DNA from 4 places in the Cytobacillus sp. BC1816 genome. Region 1 is predicted to be linked to each of the others. Evidence: predicted binding sites of a transcription regulator. Region 1 holds the regulator's gene; each other region holds the start of a gene.
What was found. The regulator Rex, encoded in region 1, represses fermentation and respiration genes when NADH is low (regulators of the CRP and FNR family bind a similar motif). The targets are predictions, from matches to a motif close to TTGTGAAATATTTCACAA.
Positions count from the first base shown of each region.

Region 2: the regulator Rex is predicted to act here: its motif matches at 2,467-2,484, upstream of qoxA (cytochrome aa3 quinol oxidase subunit II).
Region 3: the regulator Rex is predicted to act here: its motif matches at 2,819-2,836, upstream of ACR42H_RS19090 (cytochrome c oxidase subunit 2A).
Region 4: the regulator Rex is predicted to act here: its motif matches at 2,190-2,207, upstream of pflB (formate C-acetyltransferase).

Region 1 covers NZ_CP195611.1:278,215-284,213, forward strand. Annotated here, with positions in the region: gene tsaD (tRNA (adenosine(37)-N6)-threonylcarbamoyltransferase complex transferase subunit TsaD) at 1-135, shown strand, start outside; gene ACR42H_RS01565 (ABC-F family ATP-binding cassette domain-containing protein) at 364-2,286, opposite strand; gene moaC (cyclic pyranopterin monophosphate synthase MoaC) at 2,477-2,959, shown strand; gene ACR42H_RS01575 (redox-sensing transcriptional repressor Rex) at 2,987-3,631, shown strand; gene ACR42H_RS01580 (YdiK family protein) at 3,652-3,855, opposite strand; gene ACR42H_RS01585 (CPBP family intramembrane glutamic endopeptidase) at 3,902-4,627, opposite strand; gene groES (co-chaperone GroES) at 4,945-5,229, shown strand; gene groL (chaperonin GroEL) at 5,291-5,999, shown strand, end outside.
Region 2 covers NZ_CP195611.1:2,505,103-2,511,101, forward strand. Annotated here, with positions in the region: gene ACR42H_RS12865 (DMT family transporter) at 1-356, shown strand, start outside; gene ACR42H_RS12870 (hypothetical protein) at 400-528, opposite strand; gene ACR42H_RS12875 (hypothetical protein) at 802-948, shown strand; gene ltaE (low-specificity L-threonine aldolase) at 1,032-2,063, opposite strand; gene qoxA (cytochrome aa3 quinol oxidase subunit II) at 2,517-3,506, shown strand; gene qoxB (cytochrome aa3 quinol oxidase subunit I) at 3,496-5,472, shown strand; gene qoxC (cytochrome aa3 quinol oxidase subunit III) at 5,462-5,999, shown strand, end outside.
Region 3 covers NZ_CP195611.1:3,753,131-3,759,129, forward strand. Annotated here, with positions in the region: gene ACR42H_RS19075 (hypothetical protein) at 211-357, opposite strand; gene ACR42H_RS19080 (nucleobase:cation symporter-2 family protein) at 463-1,773, opposite strand; gene ACR42H_RS19085 (xanthine phosphoribosyltransferase) at 1,770-2,372, opposite strand; purine riboswitch at 2,527-2,628, opposite strand; gene ACR42H_RS19090 (cytochrome c oxidase subunit 2A) at 2,988-3,137, shown strand; gene ACR42H_RS19095 (cytochrome c oxidase subunit II) at 3,159-3,635, shown strand; gene ACR42H_RS19100 (b(o/a)3-type cytochrome-c oxidase subunit 1) at 3,635-5,290, shown strand; gene ACR42H_RS19105 (DMT family transporter) at 5,678-5,999, opposite strand, start outside.
Region 4 covers NZ_CP195611.1:2,462,677-2,468,675, forward strand. Annotated here, with positions in the region: gene ACR42H_RS12650 (helix-turn-helix domain-containing protein) at 1-561, opposite strand, end outside; gene ACR42H_RS12655 (hypothetical protein) at 710-1,162, shown strand; gene safA (SafA/ExsA family spore coat assembly protein) at 1,360-1,986, opposite strand; gene pflB (formate C-acetyltransferase) at 2,282-4,507, shown strand; gene pflA (pyruvate formate-lyase-activating protein) at 4,613-5,341, shown strand; gene ACR42H_RS12675 (hypothetical protein) at 5,941-5,999, shown strand, end outside.

The sequences.
Region 1 (5,999 bases):
CCATTAACTTTATGCACAGATAATGCAGCAATGATTGCTGCAGCAGGAAGTGTGCTGTTTAAAAAAGGACAATTCGCCGGTCTTGATTTAAATGCCAATCCTGGTTTGGACATCACTATCCACAATGATAAATAAATTAGGAAAAAGTCCCCGACCGCATAGGGGGCTTTTTTTGTGGATAATATCATTTATTTCAGAATTTTATGTTGATAATGTGGATAAAAACAGTTTAAGTTGTGGATAATGTGGAAAAGTCTGTGGAGAGTATATATAACTGTGTTTTTCTTGTGATTATCTCTGTGGATAATAAAAAAGACTGGCAGTGACTATTCTACCAGTCTAAAAGTTATGAATTTTCCTTTATTAGTCATCAGCTAAAAGTGTCCATTCTTCCATCAATTCTTCCAGCTTTGCTTTTGCTTCATCAGTTTCATTAGTGATGCCCATCACTTTTTCATGGTCTTGATAAATATTCGGATCACAGAGAAGCTGATCATTCATATCGATTACTTTCTCCAATGCTTCTATTTGCTCTTCAATTTCTTCCATTCTTCTTTTACGCTGGCGTTCGAGCTTTTTGGCTTCTTTATCCTGCTGATAATTATTTTTCTCCTGCTTAACAGGCTGTGATGCGGTGGATTTGTCTTGCTCATTAAGTGCAAGGAGTTCCTCTTGTTCCTGCTTTTTTTCCACATAATAATCATAATCGCCGAGATACTCTGTTGCCCCAATGCCGGAAAGTTCAACTACCTTTGTTGTGATTCTGTTGATAAAATATCTGTCATGAGATACAAAGAGAATCGTTCCAGGATAATCGATCAATGCATTTTCAAGAATTTCTTTGCTATCCAGGTCCAAATGGTTTGTAGGCTCGTCGAGGATTAAGAAATTGGATTTCTGCATCATAAGCTTCGCAAGTGCAAGACGTGCCTTTTCACCGCCACTCAGTGTTGAAACAGTTTTAAGAACATCGTCACCAGAGAAAAGAAAGTTCCCAAGTATCGTCCGGATTTCCTTTTCCGGTTTTAGCGGGTATTCATCCCATAATTCGTTTAGGACTCTTTTGTTGCTGGTGAGTTCCGCCTGTTCCTGGTCATAGTAGCCAATTGTCACATTGGAACCGTACTGAATCTCCCCGGAAAAAGAAGAGATTTTTTTGATGATGGTTTTGAGCAAAGTGGATTTGCCAATTCCATTTGGCCCTACAAGTGCTATGCTGTCGCCTCTTGCCAGTCGCAGTGAAATATTCTCGCTGACTATCTCTTCATAGCCTATAGCAAGAGAATGAATATTTAAAACCTCATTGCCCGATTGCCGTTCAATGTTAAAGCCAAAAGAAGCTGATTTCTCGTCTCCCAGCGGCCTGTCCATCACGTCCATTCTGGCCAGCTGCTTTCTGCGGCTTTGTGCCCTTTTGGTTGTGGAAGCACGTGCAAGGTTTCTCTGGATAAAATCCTGCAGTTTAGCGATCTCTTCCTGCTGTTTCTCGAATTGCTTCATTTCTCTTTCGAAGTTAGCCGCTTTTTGATCCAGATATGAACTGTAGTTTCCCGGATACTTTCTTATTTGGTTGCGGGAAATCTCGTAAACCTGAGAAACGACCTTATCAAGGAAATATCGGTCATGGGATACGATTAGAATGGCGCCATTGTATCCCTGCAGGTATTGTTCAAGCCATGATAATGTTTCAATATCCAGGTGGTTGGTAGGCTCGTCCAGTATTAAGATATCAGGCTTTGTCAGCAGAAGTTTACCAAGGGCCATTCTAGTACGCTGGCCGCCGCTCAATGATGAAATTTTAGTGTCATAGCCCAATGAACTGAAGTTGAGTCCATGGAGAATGGAACGGATATCTGCCTCATATTGATAGCCGCCATTTTCTTTGAAATCAACCTGAAGCTTGTCGTATTCTTTTAAGATGCGTTCATAGGCATCAGAATTATTTAGGACATCAGGGTCCGCCATTTGTCCTTCAAGGCTGCGAAGCTGTTTTTCCTGCTGCTGCAGATGACTAAAAACAGTCAGCATTTCATCCCAAATGGATAACTCTGATTCCAGTCCGGTATTTTGTGCAAGATAGCCAATTGTTACTTCCTTTGGCTTTATAATCTCACCGGAGTCATATGTCATTTGTCCGGCAATGATTTTTAAAAGGGTGGATTTTCCTGCACCATTGCGCCCTACTAGAGCAATCCTGTCCCTGGTTTGTACTTCAAGCTTTATATTGGTTAAAATGGGATCAGCGCCAAAATTTTTTGCCAGCTGATTGACTTGTAATAGTATCATGTTCTTTCACCTCGGGTATAGAGTAAGTGTAACTCATTCATATATGTTCGGCAATAAAGGAGACAGGACTATAAGCCCTTCTGAAGGGCATTAAATCAAGACAAAAGGCAAATAAATATGTGAAGAACAATACAAAGCACATACAAAGTAACAGAAAAATAGTGTATGATTTTGAAGAGAGGTGTTTTGAATGGCGGATTTTACTCATTTTAATCAAGAGGGCAGGGCAAAAATGGTGGATGTCAGCGATAAACCTGAGACGGCAAGGACAGCCATTGCTCAATCAAGTATTACTCTTAATCAGGAGATATATGAGAAAATAACATCCAACTCCATGAAAAAAGGGGATGTACTCGCTGTTGCACAGACTGCAGGCATTATGGCGAGCAAGAAAACATGGGACATTATTCCGATGTGCCATCCGCTGCCGCTTAAGGGCGTGGACATTTCATTTTCATGGAAGGCGGAAGAGGAAGAGTATGTCCTGATCATTACTGCTTCTGTAAAAACGAAGGGAAATACGGGTGTGGAAATGGAAGCGTTAACAGCCGCTTCTGTCTGTGCGTTGACCGTATATGACATGTGCAAGGCTGTCGATAAAGGAATGGTGATTGGGCCAACCTTTTTAATAGAGAAAACAGGCGGGAAAAACGGAGATTTTAAAAGAAATTAATTCATCATAAGAAATGGGGATGGACGAATGGCCAATGAACCAATTAAGATACCGCAGGCAACAGCTAAACGGCTGCCTTTATACTACCGCTTTCTAAAAAACCTTCACTCATCAGGCAAACAAAGAGTCTCTTCAGCAGAATTGAGTGAGGCGGTAAAGGTAGATTCTGCTACAATCCGCCGCGACTTTTCGTACTTTGGTGCGTTAGGGAAAAAAGGATATGGATATAATGTGAATTACCTGCTGAGCTTCTTTCGGAAGACTCTTGACCAGGATGAACTGACTAAAGTAGCTTTGGTCGGGGTAGGGAATTTAGGAACAGCCTTTCTTAACTATAATTTTCTTAAAAATAATAATACCAAAATAGAAGTAGCCTTTGATGTTGATGAGAGTAAGGTTGGCACGAGTATCGGTGATGTGCCGGTTCATCATATGGATGACCTTGAAGAAGTTATTATAAATAATAATATTCAGGTGGCGATTTTAACAGTGCCGGCACCGCCTGCCCAGGCTATTACCGATCGGATGGTGAATGCGAAAATAAAAGGAATCCTTAATTTTACACCTGCGAGGCTTACTGTGCCAGCCTCGATTCGGATTCACCATATCGATCTGGCAGTAGAATTGCAGTCACTGGTTTATTTTCTGAAAAACTATCCCGAACAACTGTAAAAAATGAGCCTTTTGCGGGCTCATTTTTTCACTTTATTTTTCATTTTAAAATGCATGCCAACCATCCGCAGACCGGTGCCTAAATCGAATGTGGCAATTATGATCAGAAAATAAGTAAAGAATCCCCAGGTTTCTTCACGCTGAATATTCTGTATGGCTATAAAAGTGAAAAGGCATCCGAGAAGGATGTAAATAAAGCCTGAAAACAAAGGTGTGCTTCTCATCAAAATCCCCCAATAAGTTTAAAACTCTGCACAGCATTTCACTATGCTAGAAAAAGCTGATAAAGCTCTGCATTTTTTCCATTTCTTCTAACCATTTTTGCATATTATCCTGATTCAGCTGGATAACCGCAACAAAGGTGTTCATCGCCACATGGGCAAAAATCGGGACAATAATCCGCTTCGTCTTGACATATAAGAAAGCAAATGTGAACCCCATTGCCGAGTACAGCAGTACATGTTCAGGCTCAAAATGGGCAAGTGCAAAGATGACTGAGCTGATCAGGGCCGATAGGAAGAAGTTGAAGCGCTTATGGAGTGAACCGAAAATAATTTTTCTAAAGACAATCTCCTCAAGTATTGGCCCGATAACCGAGCTGATTAAAATTACGATTGGCGATGCTTCAATAATCCGGATAATCTGCTGTGTATTCTCAGACCCCATTTCAATGCCAATCATATTTTCAATGCTGGCAGCAGTAGCTTGAGCGATCAGGGCCAAAAATATACCCCCAATTGCCCAGCCCGCTGAGTTTGCTGCGGAAGATGCATCCCTATCCAGGCCTCTTTTCATCTCTTTTCTTAATAATAGAAGCGTAATGATCAGTGTAACCGTAAAACTGATGACAAGCCAGTAGGCTACAGCCATGATCTGCATGTTTTCGGGATTCTGTCCGAGGGCATCTGCAATAAATAACACAAGCGGAACGCCAAACAAACTGGACAGCTGCATGGCAATATAAGCTATTAATATAAACCAATATTCCTTCTTCAAAATGTTATACTCCTTAATCTGAGTGTTGGAAAACAAGTCCTAAAGCCATTGTACTCTTAATAAGGAGCGGGTTTCAAATATCAGTATCAAAGCAGGAGAATACCATGGTTAAAGAGAAGAGTTCCAAAGCATACTTAAGAGGTTGTCTGTGTCGAAAAATAGCGTGTATGGGCGAATGAAATTTTTTCTAAAAAATTTAAGCTTCACCCTTGCAAATAGAAATGAGATTCATTAATATAATAATTGTGTTAGCACTCATACAGAGAGAGTGCTAATAAATAAAAATATTTACATATTATTTGAGGAGGTTGTTTCACTTGTTAAAGCCACTAGGTGATCGAATCATTATCGAGCTTGTTGAAACTGAAGAAAAAACTGCAAGCGGCATCGTACTGCCGGACACTGCTAAAGAGAAGCCTCAAGAAGGTAAAGTTGTAGCTGTGGGAACTGGCCGCGTTCTTGAAAATGGTGAGCGTGTTGCCCTTGAAGTTGCTGACGGCGACCGTATCATCTTCTCAAAATATGCCGGTACTGAAGTAAAGTACGAAGGCAAAGAATATTTAATTTTACGCGAAAATGACATTCTTGCTGTAATTGGCTAATCGCCGATCAGACGAAGATTATTAAAAGATAAAGCTAAAATTTTTGAGGAGGTTTTTATCAATGGCTAAAGAGATTAAATTTAGTGAAGAAGCTCGCCGCGCGATGCTTCGCGGTGTGGATTCCCTTGCAAATGCGGTAAAAGTAACTCTTGGACCTAAAGGACGCAACGTGGTTCTTGAGAAGAAGTTCGGTTCTCCGCTTATCACTAATGATGGTGTGACAATTGCGAAAGAAATCGAACTTGAAGATGCTTTCGAAAACATGGGTGCAAAGCTTGTTGCTGAAGTTGCAAGCAAAACAAATGATGTTGCCGGTGACGGTACAACAACTGCAACTGTTCTTGCTCAGGCAATGATCCGTGAAGGTCTTAAGAACGTTACTGCAGGCGCTAACCCAATGGGCATCCGCAAAGGTATTGAAAAAGCGGTTGTTACGGCTGTTGAAGAATTAAAAACTATTTCAAAGCCTATTGAAAACAAGGAATCTATCGCTCAAGTTGCTGCGATCTCAGCTGCTGACAATGAAGTTGGCCAGCTAATCGCTGAAGCTATGGAGCGCGTTGGCAACGATGGTGTTATCACAATTGAGGAATCTAAAGGATTCACTACTGAGCTTGATGTGGTAGAAGGTATGCAATTCGACCGCGGATATGCTTCTCCATACATGGTAACAGATTCTGATAAGATGGAAGCGGTTCTTGAAAACCCTTATATCTTAATCACTGATAAGAAGATCACAAGCATCCAGGAAATCCTTCCTGTCCTTGAGC
Region 2 (5,999 bases), 2.2 Mb from region 1:
TTATCGGCATTTTACTATTGGCGCCTTTAAGCTTTATTGAATATTTAGTGCTGGAAAGAAGCCCTGTCTTCACATTACCTTCCGCAGGAATCTTGCTGTATGTGGGTTTCCTGGCTTCAGTTATGGCTTTCCTATCCTGGAATTTTGGAGTTTCCTTAATTGGAGCAGCCAAAGCAGGGGTTTTCCTGAATCTTCTTCCTGTTTTCGCTATCATATTCGCATTGTGTTTTACGGAGGAAAAATTGTATTTGTATCAGATAATTGGAGGAGGAATTGTCACCTTGGGGGTAGTAATATCTTCTAAAAAATCTCTTCGATTCAAGAATCATGTTCAAGAAAATAAGTCTTCAGCATAAAAAACTCCCCTCAGTTCCTCGCTGCGGGGAGTTTCCATATATATTACCAATCCTGGGTTCGTTCTAATAAATGGTCAATTTCTACATGTCTGATCATATAGCCAAGGTCTTCTTCGGCAATTTCCGATGTAGATTCCAATAGCTGATCAATATCCATTTGCACCAATCTCATAACCAGACCTCCTGTTTTAATAAAAGAATCTAAAATCTCTTTCCTGCTATACTATTCGCTTTGTATTAGACAGGTATGGGGGCAGCTGAGAAATTTAATCAGTATTTATTACCCGGATTTCTTTGGATCTAAACATCCATACAAAGAACAAGTTGAATGGATGTTCACTTTTCGTCACGCCTCAGCGGGGAAATTAATAATATATAATGAGTTTTAAAAAATCTTAACAGGGAATAGAGTCATAAAATACATTGCAATTTGAAGGTGTCTATTATGAAAACTAACTTTAATGATTTTGCAAAGCTATTGGAATCAGCTCTTGATAAAGGGCAAACAGATGATGAAGTGACCATTCATGAATTGCTTGATGATATAAAAAATCAGCTTGAACCTCTAATCAACAAAAAGGAAATCGGCTAATGCGCCGATTTCCTTTTTTAGCTATAACCATTTGTGTGCTATTGGAAAAACGCATGCGGCAGAAAACATGCGTTTTTTTGCAGTTAGATCATTTGACCAGCTGTTCTGTGTATGGCTTTGATTGCATCTTCAAGCTGGTTTTTAGTAACATCATAGTGAGTGACAAAACGGACATAAGAAGGTCCGAAAGTGCCTGAAAGCACGCCCTCAGCTTTTAACTTTTCAACAAATTCCGATGAGTTCATTTTAAGGTTTTTTACATCAGCCACAATGATATTTGTATCCACTTGATTTACGATTTCAATCCCTCTGATTTGTCCAAGCTGCTGTGCAAGGTATTGAGCATTTTCGTGATCCTCGGCTAAACGCTCTCTCATATTTGTTAATGCAACAATTCCCGGAGCTGCTATGATCCCAGCCTGGCGGAGTCCACCGCCCAATCTTTTGCGCCATTTTCTTGCTGCAGCAATAAATTCTCTGCTGCCCGCAAGAATGGAACCAACAGGTGCTCCGAGCCCCTTTGAGAGGCATACTTGCACAGTGTCGCAATGATTGGCCAATTCAGCAGCCGGCAGGTTTAAGGCTGCGGCTGCATTAAACAGTCTTGCCCCATCAATATGTACGGGAATATTATTCGTTTTGGCAATGCTGTATATTTCTTTCATATTATCAATAGGTATTACGGCACCGCCAGCTCTATTATGAGTATTTTCGAGACAAATCAATCCTGTTTCCGGATAATGCTGATCTTCTCCCCTAATGGCATACTCCACTTCTGAGGGATTCATTGCACCTCTTGTCCCTTTCAGCGTCCTTGTCTGGACCCCGGCAAAGGCAGATGAAGCGCCGCTTTCATAATAAAAAATATGGCTTTCTGCTTCGAGAATAATTTCATTGCCCGGACGGCAATGTGTTAAGATGGCAATCTGATTTCCCTGCGTGCCGCTCGTTACAAACAGAGCTGCCTCCTTACCAAGCACCTCAGCAGCGGTCTCTTCCAATTTATTTATTGATGGATCCTCTCCATATACGTCATCCCCAACTTCTGCTTCATAAGCCGCTTTCCTCATTTCTTCAGTTGGTTTTGTAACCGTATCACTTCTTAAATCAATCATTTCCTCACCCTGTCCTTCTCTATTTTTAGTCCATGTTACTGTACTATTCAGTATTTTTCAATAAAGAGAGAATCCATTTAATTAATGTATGGAGATTCTTATTGGCGGTTTTTTGTTTGAATATAGAAGTAACATATAATAATTTGGGTGTTGCATTAAAGTTCAAAATTTGTTCAAAAGTTGTTTTGATGACCAAAACCCTGTAATAATGCTATTTGCACAAAATTATCAGCTGTCCAAATATCTTACATTTATTTCCTTCTAACTTTTGTCACAACTTTTCATATTTGCTTATGTTAATATCATTTACACAGTGATAACTAAGTTAAATTAGGGTTTTAAGGATGTTTATGTTTACCAGCTATATATTTTTTTGGCATCTTTGTGAAAACCCGCACATTATTTGTGAATTATTTAACAATAGTTTTTTGTCAAAAGGAGATGAAACATCAGATGAAGAAAATGCTGCTTTCTTTAACAGCTCTATTGCCCTTAATGGTTCTAAGCGGCTGCAATATGGTTGTGTTTGAACCTCAGGGCCCCGTTGCAAGAAGCATTACCGAATTAATTAACTGGTCCCTGATCTGGATGCTTCTTGTCGTTGCAGTCGTGTTTGGATTATTCGGCTACATTGTGTGGAAATACCGTGAACGACCTGAGAATAAAGATTATGAACCCCCTGAGGAGCATGGAAGTACACTTCTTGAAATTATCTGGACCGGGATTCCGATTTTAATTGTCATCGCCTTAACAATCCCGACAGTAAAAACACTTTATGCGCTGGAAGAAACACCTAAAGGCTATGAAGAAAAAGAACCTATTACAATACATGTAACATCTGCTGACTGGAAATGGATCTTCAGCTATCCTGAAGAAGGCATTGAAACAGTGAACTATGTCAATATTCCAGAAGATAGGCCGGTTCTCTTTAAAATGACATCTGCCAGCACCATGCAATCTTTCTGGGTGCCTGCACTAGGCGGACAGAAATATACGATGCCCAAAATGGAAACGGAACTGTATCTTGTCGCAGATAACCCTGGATCATATGAAGGACAGAACACCAACTTTAACGGCCGCGGATATGCGGATATGAAGTTTGAAGTCCTTGCTCAAACACAGGAAGATTTTGACCAATGGGTTGACGACGTTAAAGATACAGCACCTAAACTGACTGAGAAAGAATACGAAGGGCTGCTGAAGCCTACACATTTAGGAAGGCTGACATATTCCAATACTCATTTAGAATGGGTTAACCATGCTGATCCAAATTCGAAAGCTTATACAAATCCTGAGCTCTACAGAGGCCATGGATATCAAGGTAAAACCTTCGAAGAAGATGACAATTATAAAAATGAGAATCCAAACGTAATTGAAGGTCATGGCGAAGAAGATAGCCATGATAGTCAAGAAAACCATGGAGGTGACCATCATGGGCATTAAATGGGATGAGTTTTTTATTACTGGGGACCCCCTTATACTAGGTTCACAGATTGCTATTTTATTAACGATGATTGGTGCAGTAGCTGCCATCACTTATTTAAAAAAGTGGAAATACCTCTGGACAGAATGGCTGACTACAGTTGATCATAAAAAAATCGGTATCATGTATATCATCTCCGCAGTATTGATGTTCTTCCGCGGCGGGATGGACGGTTTGCTGATGAAAGCTCAGACAGCACGCCCTGAAATGGAATTTCTGAATTCCCAGCACTATAATGAAATCTTTACAACACACGGCGTTATTATGATTCTTTTCATGGCGATGCCATTCTTGATTGGATTAATGAACGTTGTTATTCCGCTTCAAATCGGTGCGCGTGACGTTGCCTTTCCGCAGCTGAATGCACTTAGCTTCTGGCTGTTCTTCAGCGGAGCTATGCTATTTAATATTTCATTTGTCATTGGGGGATCGCCTGATGCAGGATGGACATCTTACTTCCCTCTTGCAGGCAAGGAATTCAGCCCGGGAATCGGCAATAACTTTTATGCAGTCGCGCTGCAAATTGCTGGTATCGGGACACTAATGACAGGTATAAACTTCATCGTTACGATTTTGAAAATGAGAACAAAAGGCATGACACTGATGAAAATGCCAATGTTCACTTGGACTACCTTTGTAACATCCATTCTGATTGTGGCTGCTTTCCCTATTTTCACAGTTGCATTGGCATTGATGACATTCGACCGTCTGTATGGAACACACTTCTTTACAGTATCAGGCGGAGGAATGGATATGCTTTGGGCTAACCTGTTCTGGCTTTGGGGACATCCCGAGGTTTACATTGTTGCCCTTCCTGCATTCGGTATTTTCTCAGAAGTTATTGCAACTTTCTCAAGAAAATCATTGTTTGGATATAAGTCAATGGTATTTTCCATCCTTGGAATTGCGCTTTTAAGTATGGTTGTATGGGTCCACCATTTCTATACAATGGGATCAGGCCCTGCGGTTAACTCTTTCTTCTCCATCACGACAATGGCGATAGCCATACCGACTGGGGTTAAGATGTTTAACTGGCTGTTTACGATGCGTAAAGGCCGCATAAAAATTACTTCCGCCATGCTATGGGCACTTGCATTCGTGCCATGCTTCGTGATTGGCGGGGTTACCGGCGTAATGCTTGCAATGGGTGCAGCGGATTATCAGTATCACAATACATTATTCCTGGTTGCCCACTTCCACTATGTATTAATTCCAGGTGTAGTATTTGCGGTATTTGCAGGTCTTTACTACTGGTGGCCAAAAATGTTCGGTTTCATTCTTAATGAAAAAATCGGGAAATGGCATTTCTGGCTTTTTGTTATCGGCTTTAACGTAACATTCATGCCTATGTTCTTCCTTGGATTAAACGGAGCTGTAAGACGTGCATACACATACTCCGCCGAGTCTGGATTTGCACCACTCTTCATGCTTTCGGCAATTGGGTCCATCATTCTGGCAGCCGGATTTGCTGTATTCTGCTACAACATTTACTGGAGCATCCGCTATGCCGACAGAAACATCTCAAGCGACCCATGGGATGCAAGGACATTGGAATGGTCTACTGCTTCACCTGTTCAATTCTATAACTTTGCAAAACTGCCGGAAGTTAAATCCCTTGATCCTTTCTGGCACATGAAGAAAAAGAATGAAGGCTTAACGTTATTTGACAGTGAAATCGAAGAGATTCATATGCCAAGCAATTCCTGGCTTCCGATTTATATGGGTGTCATCTTTGGGATTGCAGGCTTCCTCCTTGTATTTGAATGGCACATCGCTGCAGCTGTAGCTGCCATCGGCATTTTTGCTGGATTGATCATTCGTTCATTCGATTACAATGAAGGCTTCCATGTTAAGAAAGATGAAATTCACAGAATTGAAAATGCCTGGAGAAAAACAGAAGGAGAGGTGCACGATCATGTCAGCTAAAGTGGATACTTCTTTGCCCCTTGAATATCAAACTGAACAGGACCGGATGAATATTCTTGGCTTCTGGGTTTTCCTTGGCGCTGAAATCGTTCTATTTGCCACTCTGTTCGGAGTATATGGCGTATTATATGAACGCTATGCAGGAGGACCAACACATAAAGATATCTTTGTTATCAAGGATGTCATGATTCAGACAGTCCTCCTTTTAACAAGCAGCTTTACAATGGGCATCGCCATTTTTGAAATGCGCCGCCATAACCTGAAAGGGCTAATCACCTGGCTGGTGATTACCCTTGCTCTTGGCGCAGGATTCCTATTCATGGAGATTAATGAATTTATCCATTATGCCCATGAAGGCGCAACGATGCAGACAAGTGCGTTCCTTTCCAGCTTATTTGTCTTGCTGGGCACACACGGAGCCCACGTTACTTTGGGTATTGGCTGGGCAACTATGGTCATTATTCAGCTTTTAAAAAGAGGCCTTACCCCTACTACAGCAAGAAAAACGTTTATTATCGGCCTTTACT
Region 3 (5,999 bases), 1.9 Mb from region 1:
TCTTTTATTTTTTCCAAAAAAAAGCAATTTATGTTTCAAAATTGGATAATCAAGCAAAAAAAAAGCTTCCCCCATTAGGAGGAAGCAATGTGTTTTGAAGGAGTTGTTGTGCCTCTTTATTATAAAGGAATAGCTAAATGAATAGCATTACTAAATCTTTTCCAATTAGCTCTAGGGCCCTTTTAAAAAAAGGGCTGGCCCATGGCATAGTTATTCTGATGCATCCAATCCAATATTGGTTTTGTGATGCTTTTGTACTTCTATAAATATTTTTTTCGTAACCAGGATACCGCAAGCAGTACAAACCTCTTCTTCATTATATAAAAGCCGGCAGTTATCACAATAATATTTCTCCATCACATTCCACTCTCTTTCTTGCGAGAAACAATCGCTTCGGAAATGTAAAATACCGATAGAATATTATATTGATTGCCTGAATTATTGTGATTGCCGCAAGAAGAATTATGAAGCCTTCTGCTCCGCAAAAGATGCAGGATGTACTGCTTTTTTTCCTTTAGCAACATTAAATACGATATTTAAAAGAATTGCCGTCACACTGCCAGCCACTATACCGTTATCAGTCAGGATGCGTACACTGGAAGGCATTTGCGCGAATAGTTCAGGAACCGCTGTTACTCCCAATCCCATCCCGACAGAGCAGGCAATGATTAATAAATTTTCCTGAGATGAGAACTCTACTTTGCTGAGCATTTTTATTCCATAGGCGACTACCATACCGAACATGGCTACCATTGCGCCTCCTAAAACGGGAGTTGGAATAATGGTTGTCAATGCACCGATTTTCGGAACCAGCCCAAGCAGTACAAGAAAAGCTCCTGCTGTATAAATGACATTTTTTGTTTTAACACCAGACATCTGAAGAAGTCCGACGTTTTGCGAATATGTTGTATATGGAAAAGCATTAAAAACAGCACCAAGGATGATTGCAATTCCTTCGGCACGATAACCATTTGACAGATCTTTTTCTTCCAATTTTTCTTCACAGATGTCACCAAGGGCAAAATATACGCCTGTAGATTCAACTAAACTGACCATTGCTACGAGAATCATAGTAAGGATCGCTGTCACCTCAAATGTCGGCATGCCAAAATAGAAAGGGGATGGCATATGAAACCAGGAAGCTTCCCCAACAGCAGAGAAATCTACCATGCCCATGAAAAACGCCGTAATGGTGCCGGCAGCCAGCCCCAGCAAAATGGCAATCGCTCGAACAAAGCCTTTAAAGAATCGGAATAGTACTATGATGAACAGCAAAGTTCCAAAAGCCAATGCTATGTTCGTCAGGGAACCAAAGTCAGGGCTTCCCTCACCTCCAGCCATATTATTCATTGCAACAGGAATTAACGTAATCCCTATAATGGTAACTACAGATCCTGTTACAACAGGCGGAAAAAATTTAACTAGTTTTCCAAAATACTTTGAAACAGCTACAACGAAAATACCAGAAACCAGAATAGACCCATAGATAGCAGGTATTCCATACTGACCTCCGATCGCAATCATCGGTCCAACGGCCGTAAATGTGCAGCCCAGAACAACAGGAAGGCCAATCCCAAAAAATTTGCTGCGCCATACTTGAAGAAGTGTTGCAATTCCGCACATGAATATATCTATGGAAACTAGATAAGTAAGCTGTTCACCTGTTAAGCCAAGTGCACCTCCTACAATCAACGGTACAATTACCGCACCTGCATACATGGCAAGGACATGCTGAATTCCCAAAGATGCAATTTTAAGCGGATTCTGATTCATCGTATCAATTCCTCCATATTCTTTGCTGTTTTATCAAAGCTGATGGTGCCTTTTTCAAGTGAGTCAATAATAGCTAAGGACTCGACCCGGAATCCCCTTTCCCTTAACAGCTGACCGCCATTTTGAAAGCCTTTTTCGATAACGATTCCAATCCCTGCAATTCCTGATCCCGCTTTTTTTGCTATATCTGCAAGACCTAGTGCAGCCTGTCCATTCGCGAGAAAATCATCTATTATAAGAATATTATCTTTTTCTGATAGATATTTCTTTGAAACAGAGATTTCACTAGTTTCTTCCTTAGTAAAAGAATAGACAGAGGCTGTAATCAGATCATTTACCAGAGTGAGAGATTTTCTTTTTCTCGCAAACACAACTGGGACATTCAGATGGAGCCCCGCCATTACAGCTGGCGCAATCCCCGAAGATTCCAGAGTCAATATTTTTGTAATTCCGCTGCTGGAGAATCTATCTGCAAATTCTTTGCCGACTTCATGCATTAGCTGAGGATCTATTTGGTGGTTCAAAAAAGAATCCACTTTTAAAACTGTCGGTGATAAAACAACCCCTTCGCTCTTTATTTTTTCTATAAGCATATCCATTTTGCATCCTCCTCTATGATAGATAGCCTTCAATTACTCATTCCAGCCATATAAAAAGCCTGAAGCCCATCGCATTCACAACATAAAAATGAGTGAAGCAATGGCCTTCAGGCTAATGAACTAAGCTGCAGGCAAACAAGGATGACTAAAAACGTCCTGTACATTGCTCACTCATAGTCGGATCATTTACGGTAACCCGGTAGAAACTTGCGAGCCATATCCTCGCGATTATATGAGTGAATGTTATTAATTTATTAACATTATAACATCATTTACTAATACTTCAATCAAAACTTTAACTAAATACGAACTAAACAATATATTATCAGAAAATTGTTCGCTAATCTGATAATTCACCCTCTTCCGTATGTTTCATGCAAATAATTAGCCTTTCTTCTGAGGCTCAATTAAACCTTCACAGTTTTTTCACAATTTACAGGAGTTTTTTGTGACATAAATCACTTAAATATCAATTTTTCACTATTATCATAGTGTTTAAGTTACGAATGAACAATTTGTGAACTCACTGAAAGCATCTAGAATCTTCCTAAATGTTTTGTATTATGAAAGTGTAATCATTTACTTTTTCCAAATATTCGAAAGGAGTGAAGGACAATGGCGAAAACGGAACTCAGCCGAAAAACAAAAACTGAAATAGAGGATAGCTCTTCCTTAAAGGGAACGCTAGCTTCCGTTTTCTTATTAGGATTCTTCCTGATCATTACATGGGTAGGTGTTTATTCATTATTTATCAGCCGCTTTTAGAGTTAGAAAGGGGAAATAGCCATGCATATGCATAAATTTGAAAAGGCCTGGCTCACTTTTGGAATCGGATCGCTGCTTGTTTTTTTAACAGTCTTGGGAGTCAGCGCATTTTACCTGGGCAATCAGCCCCCAAGCTGTTTGGCAACAATCGACCCTGAAAAGGTCGATACTACCGCTCCATTTAATGAGCCGGGACTGAAAAAAGTAGAAGGGAAAGATTGGGATTACGAATTGGTATACGTAGCATCTGCGTTTTCCTATAGCCCAGCTGAAGTGGAGGTTCCATATGGTGCTAAAGTGAAAATTATCACAACAACCAAAGACGTTGTCCACGGTTTCGAAGTTGCAGGATCAAATATTAACATGATGCTTGAACCCGGATATATCAGTGAACATGTTACAACATTTGATAAAACAGGCGAATACTTAATTGTATGTAATGAATATTGCGGTGTTGGTCACCACATGATGTCGTCTAAAATTAAGGTGGTGGAATAATGTTTAATCCTTCAGCAAAATTAAAAGTTGACCGCCGTGACGGAAAATTGGCAATGGCTCACTTTTTCGTAGCATTTACAGCTTTAGCAATAGGCGGCCTTGCTGGTTTATTGCAGACTTTGGTCCGCTCCGGTAAATTTGAGCTTCCAGCAGGCATCGGGTATTACCAAATTCTCACGGTTCACGGTGTTGTACTGGGACTTGTACTAACTACCTTTTTTATAATGGGCTTCCAAATAGCAGCAACAAGCAAAACATCAGGAACCCTTACCAATAAACAGCGAATTGCCGGCTGGACCGGTTTTTGGCTGATGACAGCAGGAACTGTTCTTGCAGCTGTCATGATCCTGTTGAATGAAGCTACTGTTCTTTATACTTTCTATGCCCCTCTTCAGGCACATGCATTGTACTATATTGGTTTAACACTTGTTATAGTGGGAAGCTGGATTGACGGGGCAGCCATCATTATGAAGTATGCAGAATGGAGAAGAAAAAATCCGGGGCAGCCAAGTCCGCTATTAACCTTTATGTCATTGGTCAACACGATGATGTGGATTGTGGCAACAATTGGTGTAGCGTCTACTGTTCTTTTCCAGCTTCTTCCTTGGTCATTGGGGTTTGTAGAAACAGTAAATATCGGAGTCAGCCGTACTCTATTCTGGTATTTCGGACATCCGCTTGTTTACTTTTGGCTATTGCCCGCTTACATGGCCTGGTACGTTGTAATTCCTAAAGTCATCGGCGGAAAGATTTTTTCTGATTCATTGGCACGAATGTCTTTCATTTTATTCCTGCTGTTCTCAATCCCTGTCGGATTTCACCATCAATTAATGGAGCCGGGAATTGACCCAGCATGGAAATTCTTACAGGTTATCCTAACATTCCTGGTGGTCATTCCATCTCTTATGACTGCATTTTCTCTTTTTGCCACTTTTGAAAGCTTTGGACGTTCCAAAGGAGCCACAGGATTATTCGGCTGGGTAAAAAAACTGCCTTGGGGAGATGCGCGATTTACTGTTCCTTTCATCGGGATGGTTGCCTTTATCCCAGCGGGTGCAGGCGGTATCGTTAATGCGTCCCACCAGATGAACCAGGTTGTTCATAATACGATTTGGGTAACCGGCCACTTTCACTTAACAGTGGCAACATCTGTAGTACTTACATTCTTTGGAGTTTCTTACTGGCTGATCCCTCATCTTACAGGAAGAACATTAACAAAAGCGATGAATAAATTAGGGATCATCCAAGCAGTTATCTGGGCAATCGGAATGACATTCATGTCTGGTGCCATGCATGCTGCCGGTCTTCTGGGAGCTCCGCGCCGTTCATCATACTCTGAATATGGCGGAGCAGCACAAGCAGCAGAATGGATTCCATACCAGGTTGCACAGGCAATCGGCGGTACTATCCTATTTATAGGCATCATCTTAATGCTTTATATCTTCATAAACCTTGCCTTTTTCGCACCAAAGGGAGAGCAGGAATTCCCTGTCGGAGAAGCTGCTGATGAAGCCGAAAAAGCTCCAATGGTATTTGAAAATTGGAAGCTTTGGCTTGGAATTACGGTTGTTCTTATTCTATTTGCCTACACCATTCCATTTATAGATTTAATTCAAAATGCACCTCCCGGGGCTAAAGGATATAAGCTTTGGTAGAAAGGAAAATCGGAAGCGCCTTGCCCATGAAGGAGCACAGACTGAGAACGCCACCTCCTGTGGCAACGTCTGCATGACCCACATCCTCCCAAAAGCTGTCGCTTTCGGTCGTGTGATGTTTATGCTAACGAAGCCTTCCTTGTCCTGTGGCCTCAAGCACAAGACGGGCCTTTCGGAAAGGCGTTCTTTGCCTTTTTGGGAGGCGATTGCCCAGGGACGACAAGCATAAGATGAGCCCTGCAAGAAGGTGCACTTTCCTTCTGGAAGATATCGCCTTATGTCTCGAGTCCCTGGGAGCCTCAACTAGTCAAGCTTGTGACCTCGAGGGGGTAGGCGCTGGACTTATTTTAAGAAAATAACACTCCGTTACGAGAAGGACGGAGTGTTTTAGTGTTCAAGCTTGCTTGAGTCATCAACCATTCCCGCATTTTTCCTTCTTGCAGGCAAATTCACAATAATTACCGAACTGAGTATCAGCAAAGCACCAGCAATCTGGACTGCACCGAGACTTTCCCCATAGAGTGTTACTCCCAGAAGCATGGCCACGACTGGTTCAACTGTAGCGATAACAGCCGCTTTACTTCCATCCGTTTTTTCTAGTCCCCATGTATATACAAAATAGGCGAGAACCGTAGGCACAAATCCAAGACCTATACTAAGAAGCAAAACCTCAGTGTTTAAAAAGATTTCAGCTTTTGTCCATAGTCTG
Region 4 (5,999 bases), 2.2 Mb from region 1:
ATAGTGAACTGCTTTTTGGAAAGTAAAGCTTTCAAGAAATTTAAAAAGCTCAGGAAGCTCCAGCGGGTTTTTGGTCTTAATTCCGATAGATACAAGAGGTTGAGCCGAATCAGATTCTTCTATAAATAAATCCTGGTAATTGAAGTCTTTTTCCGCTTCTTTACTGAAGTTTTGTTCAGCAGTCCGACTAATCATCTGATTGCGCCTATGAATCTTTCGCGCTGATTTCAATAAAATATCTGCTGAAATCGGCTTAAGTATTAAATCGGATACACCCATGTCGATTGCTCTTTTTGCTTGTGAGAAGGTCGCTTCCATTGTTAAGGCAATCAAATCCGGCCCTATGATCTGAGTGGTTTTTAAAAATGAATCATAACTTTCTTCATTTATCAGATCAAGTTCAAAAATCAATAGGTCTGGCTGAAAAGTTTCAAGCTTCTTAATAAGTCCTGATTCATTTTGGGCAGACTCTACCTGCCATGCGTTCATAGAAGATTTAAGAAGCCACTCTATGCCTTTCGTATCGTACTCATCCCGATTGGCCACAAGTACTTTGTACATGCTGCCACATCCTTTTTTAATTCTATTATGAAATAATATTTTGGCAGATGTAAAGAAATTATCGTAAAAATCTCAGAAATATTAGACAAGTAATGATGCCCTTCCTGCATATCTATATAGGGACAACCAATTTGGAAGGAGTATGAGCATGCCTTTTCTTGTATTAAAGAAACGCAGCATCATTGCATTTGTCATCATATTTTCAGTAATCGTTTCTGCATCAGTATGGTTTTTTTCAAAATCTGATAGTGTGACAGTATTCAACCAGAAGGAGGGCGAAAAAGTCCGGGAAATTCATATGGTTACAGGAGAATTTAAGGCTAAGCTGCCTGATGGCAAAGAAATTGAAGCTTATCGCTGGGATCCTGGAACTATTTTTCTGGAAAAAGGTGAAAAGGTAAATCTGAAGATTTGGGGAGTAAATGGAATGGAACATCCATACATCATAGAAGGGACTGATATTAAAGGTGTGGTTAAAAAAGCAGAAGAGACGGTTGTCCCACTTCAATTTGATAAAGAAGGCGTTTACCGTCTAGTGTGTCTTACTCACCCGGATAAGGATAATAGCGGACCAATGATTGCTTATATTGTAGTAGACTAATGGGAAAAGCAAAAGCACCGGATAATCCGGTGCTTTTCTTAAATAAATAGAAAACTTTTACTTTGAAAACTGTTTAGCGCAAGCAGCCTATCCCCTCGAAACGAGGCCCCCAGGATGGGGGCCATGCAGACGTTGCCACATGACGTGGCGTTCTTAGTCTGCTTTCCTTCGTGGGCAAGGCGCTTCCGCCTTTTTTCTTATCTCCCAATAAACATCTGTGTCCAGTAATGGCCATAATAACCGCCCTGTGCATATCCAACACCGATTTCTGTGAAATTGGCTGATAGGATGTTCTTGCGGTGACCCTCACTGTTCATCCATGCTGTTACAACTTCCTGAGGTGTTTTTTGACCTGCAGCAATGTTTTCTCCAGCGGTTCTGTAAGTGATTCCAAAGCTCTTCATCATATCAAACGGGCTTCCGTATGTAGGAGAGTTGTGATCGAAATACTTCTTATTGATCATATCCTGAGATTTGTATCTTGCCACTCTCGCAAGCTCCCAATTTGATTTTAAGGGCTTTAATCCATACTTTGCCCTTTCCTGGTTTACGAGCTGAACTACCTGCTCTTCCACACTTGTGGTAGCTTTTGATAAAGCAGGGATATTCACCTTTTGCCCAGGATAAATGAAGTTCGGATTTGAAATCTGCCCGTTGGCATTAATGATTTCAGGAACTCCCACCTGATACTTCAGGGCGATCTTCCACATTGTATCCCCTGGCTGAACGGTATGTACTGTTGATGCTTTTGCATCGAAATTGAATCCAAAGACAAGTGCGACAGACAACATCAGAATGAATGAAATTTTTGATAATGTTTTCATATTTATATTTAATCAAAATCTCTTATTCTATTAAACAGGTAATTGTTGGCGCTGATTGAAAGAATTTCATGACCTCCTCTTCCCTTTTCTTTTAGTTTGATTTTCAATCTCTATATAACAGTTCAAAAGTACGATAGGTTTTATAGTACACATAAGCGTTATTAAATACGGATTTACTATATTTCACATTACGTTCAAAATGTTTGTGATTTATTTCACATTTAATCTGTTATATTGAATGTATAGTTAAGTTGTAATAACTGTTATACACATTAATTATATGAGGTGAACTAATATGGAAAGTTGGAAGGGCTTTAAAAAAGGCATTTGGATACGTGAAATTGATGTTAGAGACTTTATATTGAAGAATTACTCACCATTTTTCGGGGATGAATTGTTTTTGGAGGGTCCAACAGAAGCTACTTCTTCATTATGGGAACAAGTAATGGAGCTCACGAAAAAGGAACGTGATAATGGCGGCGTGCTAGATATGGACACAGAAATCGTCTCAGCCATTACCTCACATGGACCTGGATACCTGGACCAAATAAAAGAAAAAATTGTGGGTGTTCAGACTGACCTTCCGTTTAAGCGCTCTCTTCAGCCGTTTGGCGGAGTCAGAATGGCTGTGGCAGCCTGTGAAGCATACGGCTATGAAGCCAGCAAAGAGATGGAAAAGATATTTACAGACTACCGCAAAACACATAACCAAGGCGTGTTTGATGCCTATACCGATGAAATGAAACTTGCCCGCAAAGCCGGCATTATTACTGGCCTGCCAGATGCATATGGCCGAGGCAGGATTATCGGTGATTACCGCAGGGTTGCTCTTTATGGAGTTGACCGCTTGATTGAAGCCAAAAAGGCAGATTTGAAATCAACTTCAAGTGTGATGACGGAAGACAATATTCGCCTTAGAGAAGAGATTTCAGAACAGATCAGGTCTCTGAATGAACTGAAGCAGCTGGCAAACAGCTATGGTTTTGATATTTCAATGCCTGCTGGAAATGCTCTTGAGGCTTTCCAATGGCTGTACTTCGCCTATCTTGCTGCCATCAAAGAACAAAATGGAGCAGCTATGAGCCTTGGCCGTGTTTCGACTTTCCTTGATATTTTCATAGAAAGAGACATCCAGAAGGGCGTGCTTACCGAGAAGGAAGCCCAGGAACTGGTCGATCACTTTGTAATGAAGCTTCGCCTAGTTAAATTTTCGAGAACGCCTGACTATAATGAATTATTCAGCGGCGATCCGACATGGGTTACAGAGTCCATTGGCGGGATGGCGCATGATGGACGCCCGCTAGTCACGAAAAATTCTTATCGGTTCCTTCATACTTTGAATAATCTGGGTCCGGCACCTGAACCGAATTTAACAGTATTATGGTCCAGCAAGCTTCCGGAGAATTTCAAAAAATATTGTGCAAGGATGTCAATAGAAACAAGTTCAATTCAATATGAAAACGATGATATCATGCTTCCTGAATATGGGGATGATTATGGAATTGCCTGCTGTGTTTCTGCTATGGAGATTGGGAAACAAATGCAATTTTTCGGTGCAAGAGCAAACCTTGCAAAGGCCCTGTTATATAGCATTAATGGCGGCAAGGATGAAAAACTCAGCGTCCAGGTCGGCCCTTCCTATGCCCCAATTTCCTCAGACATCCTTCAATATGAAGAAGTGATGGAGAAGTTTGATTTAATGATGGAATGGCTGGCAGATCTCTATATTAATACGCTGAATATCATTCATTACATGCATGATAAATATAGCTACGAACGGATCGAAATGGCTCTGCATGACTCCGGAATTCTCAGAACAATGGCCACTGGCATTGCGGGTTTAAGTGTAGCGGCCGATTCACTAAGTGCGATCAAATATGCAACTGTTAAGGCAATCCGTGATGAGAAAGGGCTAGTGATTGATTTTATTACAGAAGGAGATTTCCCGAAATACGGCAATAATGATGATCGCGTTGACAGCATAGCTATAGACCTGGTTGAAAGGTTTATGAAAAAGCTCCGCAAGCATCCGACATACAGAAACTCTATGCATACGATGTCTATATTAACCATTACATCCAATGTGGTATATGGCAAGAAAACCGGCAATACGCCTGATGGACGGCGTGCCGGCGAGCCATTCGCCCCAGGAGCCAATCCGATGCACGGGAGAGATTCGAAAGGAACGCTTGCTTCCCTGTCTTCTGTTGCAAAATTACCCTACAAATATGCGCTGGATGGCATCAGCAACACCTTCTCCATTGTCCCTAAAGCACTCGGAAAGAATGCTGATAGCCGAATTCGCAATCTTGTATCTATACTGGATGGATATGCCATAAAGTCAGGACATCACCTAAATGTAAATGTATTCAATAAAGAAACGCTTCTGGATGCCATGGAACACCCGGAGGAATATCCACAGTTAACCATTAGGGTATCAGGCTATGCTGTGAACTTCATTAAACTGACTAAAGAGCAGCAGCTTGATGTTATCAATAGAACATTCCATGAATCAATGTAACCAATAGGATGGCGGGCCCTTAGAAGTGGCCCCCTCCTCAAAAAAGCTTGAGCAAAAGTGATGCGGCTCCGCCGGCGCCGGCTGCTTTTGGAAAGGAAGATGATGATGGACGGCAACATTCATTCAATTGAGACATTCGGTACAGTAGATGGGCCTGGCATTCGTTATGTCATTTTTACACAGGGGTGCCTACTTCGCTGTCAATTTTGCCATAATGCAGACACTTGGGAGATTGGGTCAGGAAAACAAATGTCCGTTACAGAAATCATGAATGATCTGCAATCCTATCTCCCTTTTTTGTCGGCTTCCGGAGGCGGCATTACAGTAAGCGGCGGTGAACCTTTGCTTCAGATTCCTTTTCTTATAGAACTTTTTAAAGAATGCAAGAAACTTGGCATTCACACGGCAATAGATTCATCGGGAGGCTGCTATTCCACCTCACCGTTTTTTCAAACCCAGCTGAAAGAGCTCCTGGACTATACGGACCTGGTGCTGCTGGATTTAAAGCATATTGATAGGGAAAAGCATAAAAAACTGACAGGTCTTACAAATGAACATATACTTCAATTTGCCCAGCATCTATCTGATAATCAGGTGCCTGTATGGATCCGCCACGTACTTGTCCCTACAATATCTGATGATGTAAGTGATCTGGAACAGATGGGGCGTTTCATTAGAGAGTTGAAAAATGTAAAAAAGATTGAGGTCCTTCCCTACCACAAGCTTGGTGTATATAAATGGGAAGCTCTCGGATTGGAATATCCGCTGAAGGAGATTGAGCCGCCAAGTGAGGAAGCGGCAGAATGGGCTTATCAAATTCTTACTGGAGAATAATAAAAAGTCAGTTCCGGTTGCTGGAACTGACTTTTTAGTGTGATTTGTTACCTGTGTAAGATACTGAAAAAGTGGTGGATAAATTTAACAAATTCTTTAAAGAGGCCTAAATGGCTTTGGTTTGGTTTACTAACATGCTTGATCCTGCTTTCCAACTATACTCTATATAGAACCACCCTTTTTGATCCGGTTCCACACGAAGAGGCGGTTGGCTCCCTGCTTGATTTTATGGTCGTTGTACCGCTATTGGTGTATTCCTTATACTGCGCTAGAGATATTCGCTGAAGTATTTTGGTGCAGTCATTTTAGCAGGAAACCGTGCTGCTTAATTTAGTATTCCTGTCAGGGATTTCCCGCATTTTTCCTATTTTCCCTATTTAAACGTTTTTCCGAAATGTTTTTTATTGGGCTGGAGCTGTTTATTGCCTATAAGATCTTACTAATTTGCCAGGACTTTTGAGAGAATACCGCAGGCTGAATGAAATCAATTCGCTTTTTCTCTTTAATGCTAAGAGATCGGCGGATAAGCATTTCCCCAATCATAAAATAGGGTCTTTTTTTGTGGCTGAACTCGCAATGTTTAATTACGCCCTGTTTTCATGGAAAAGCAAACTTCGATAACTCATGGCGATGCTTTTACCTACCATCAAAAAACAAG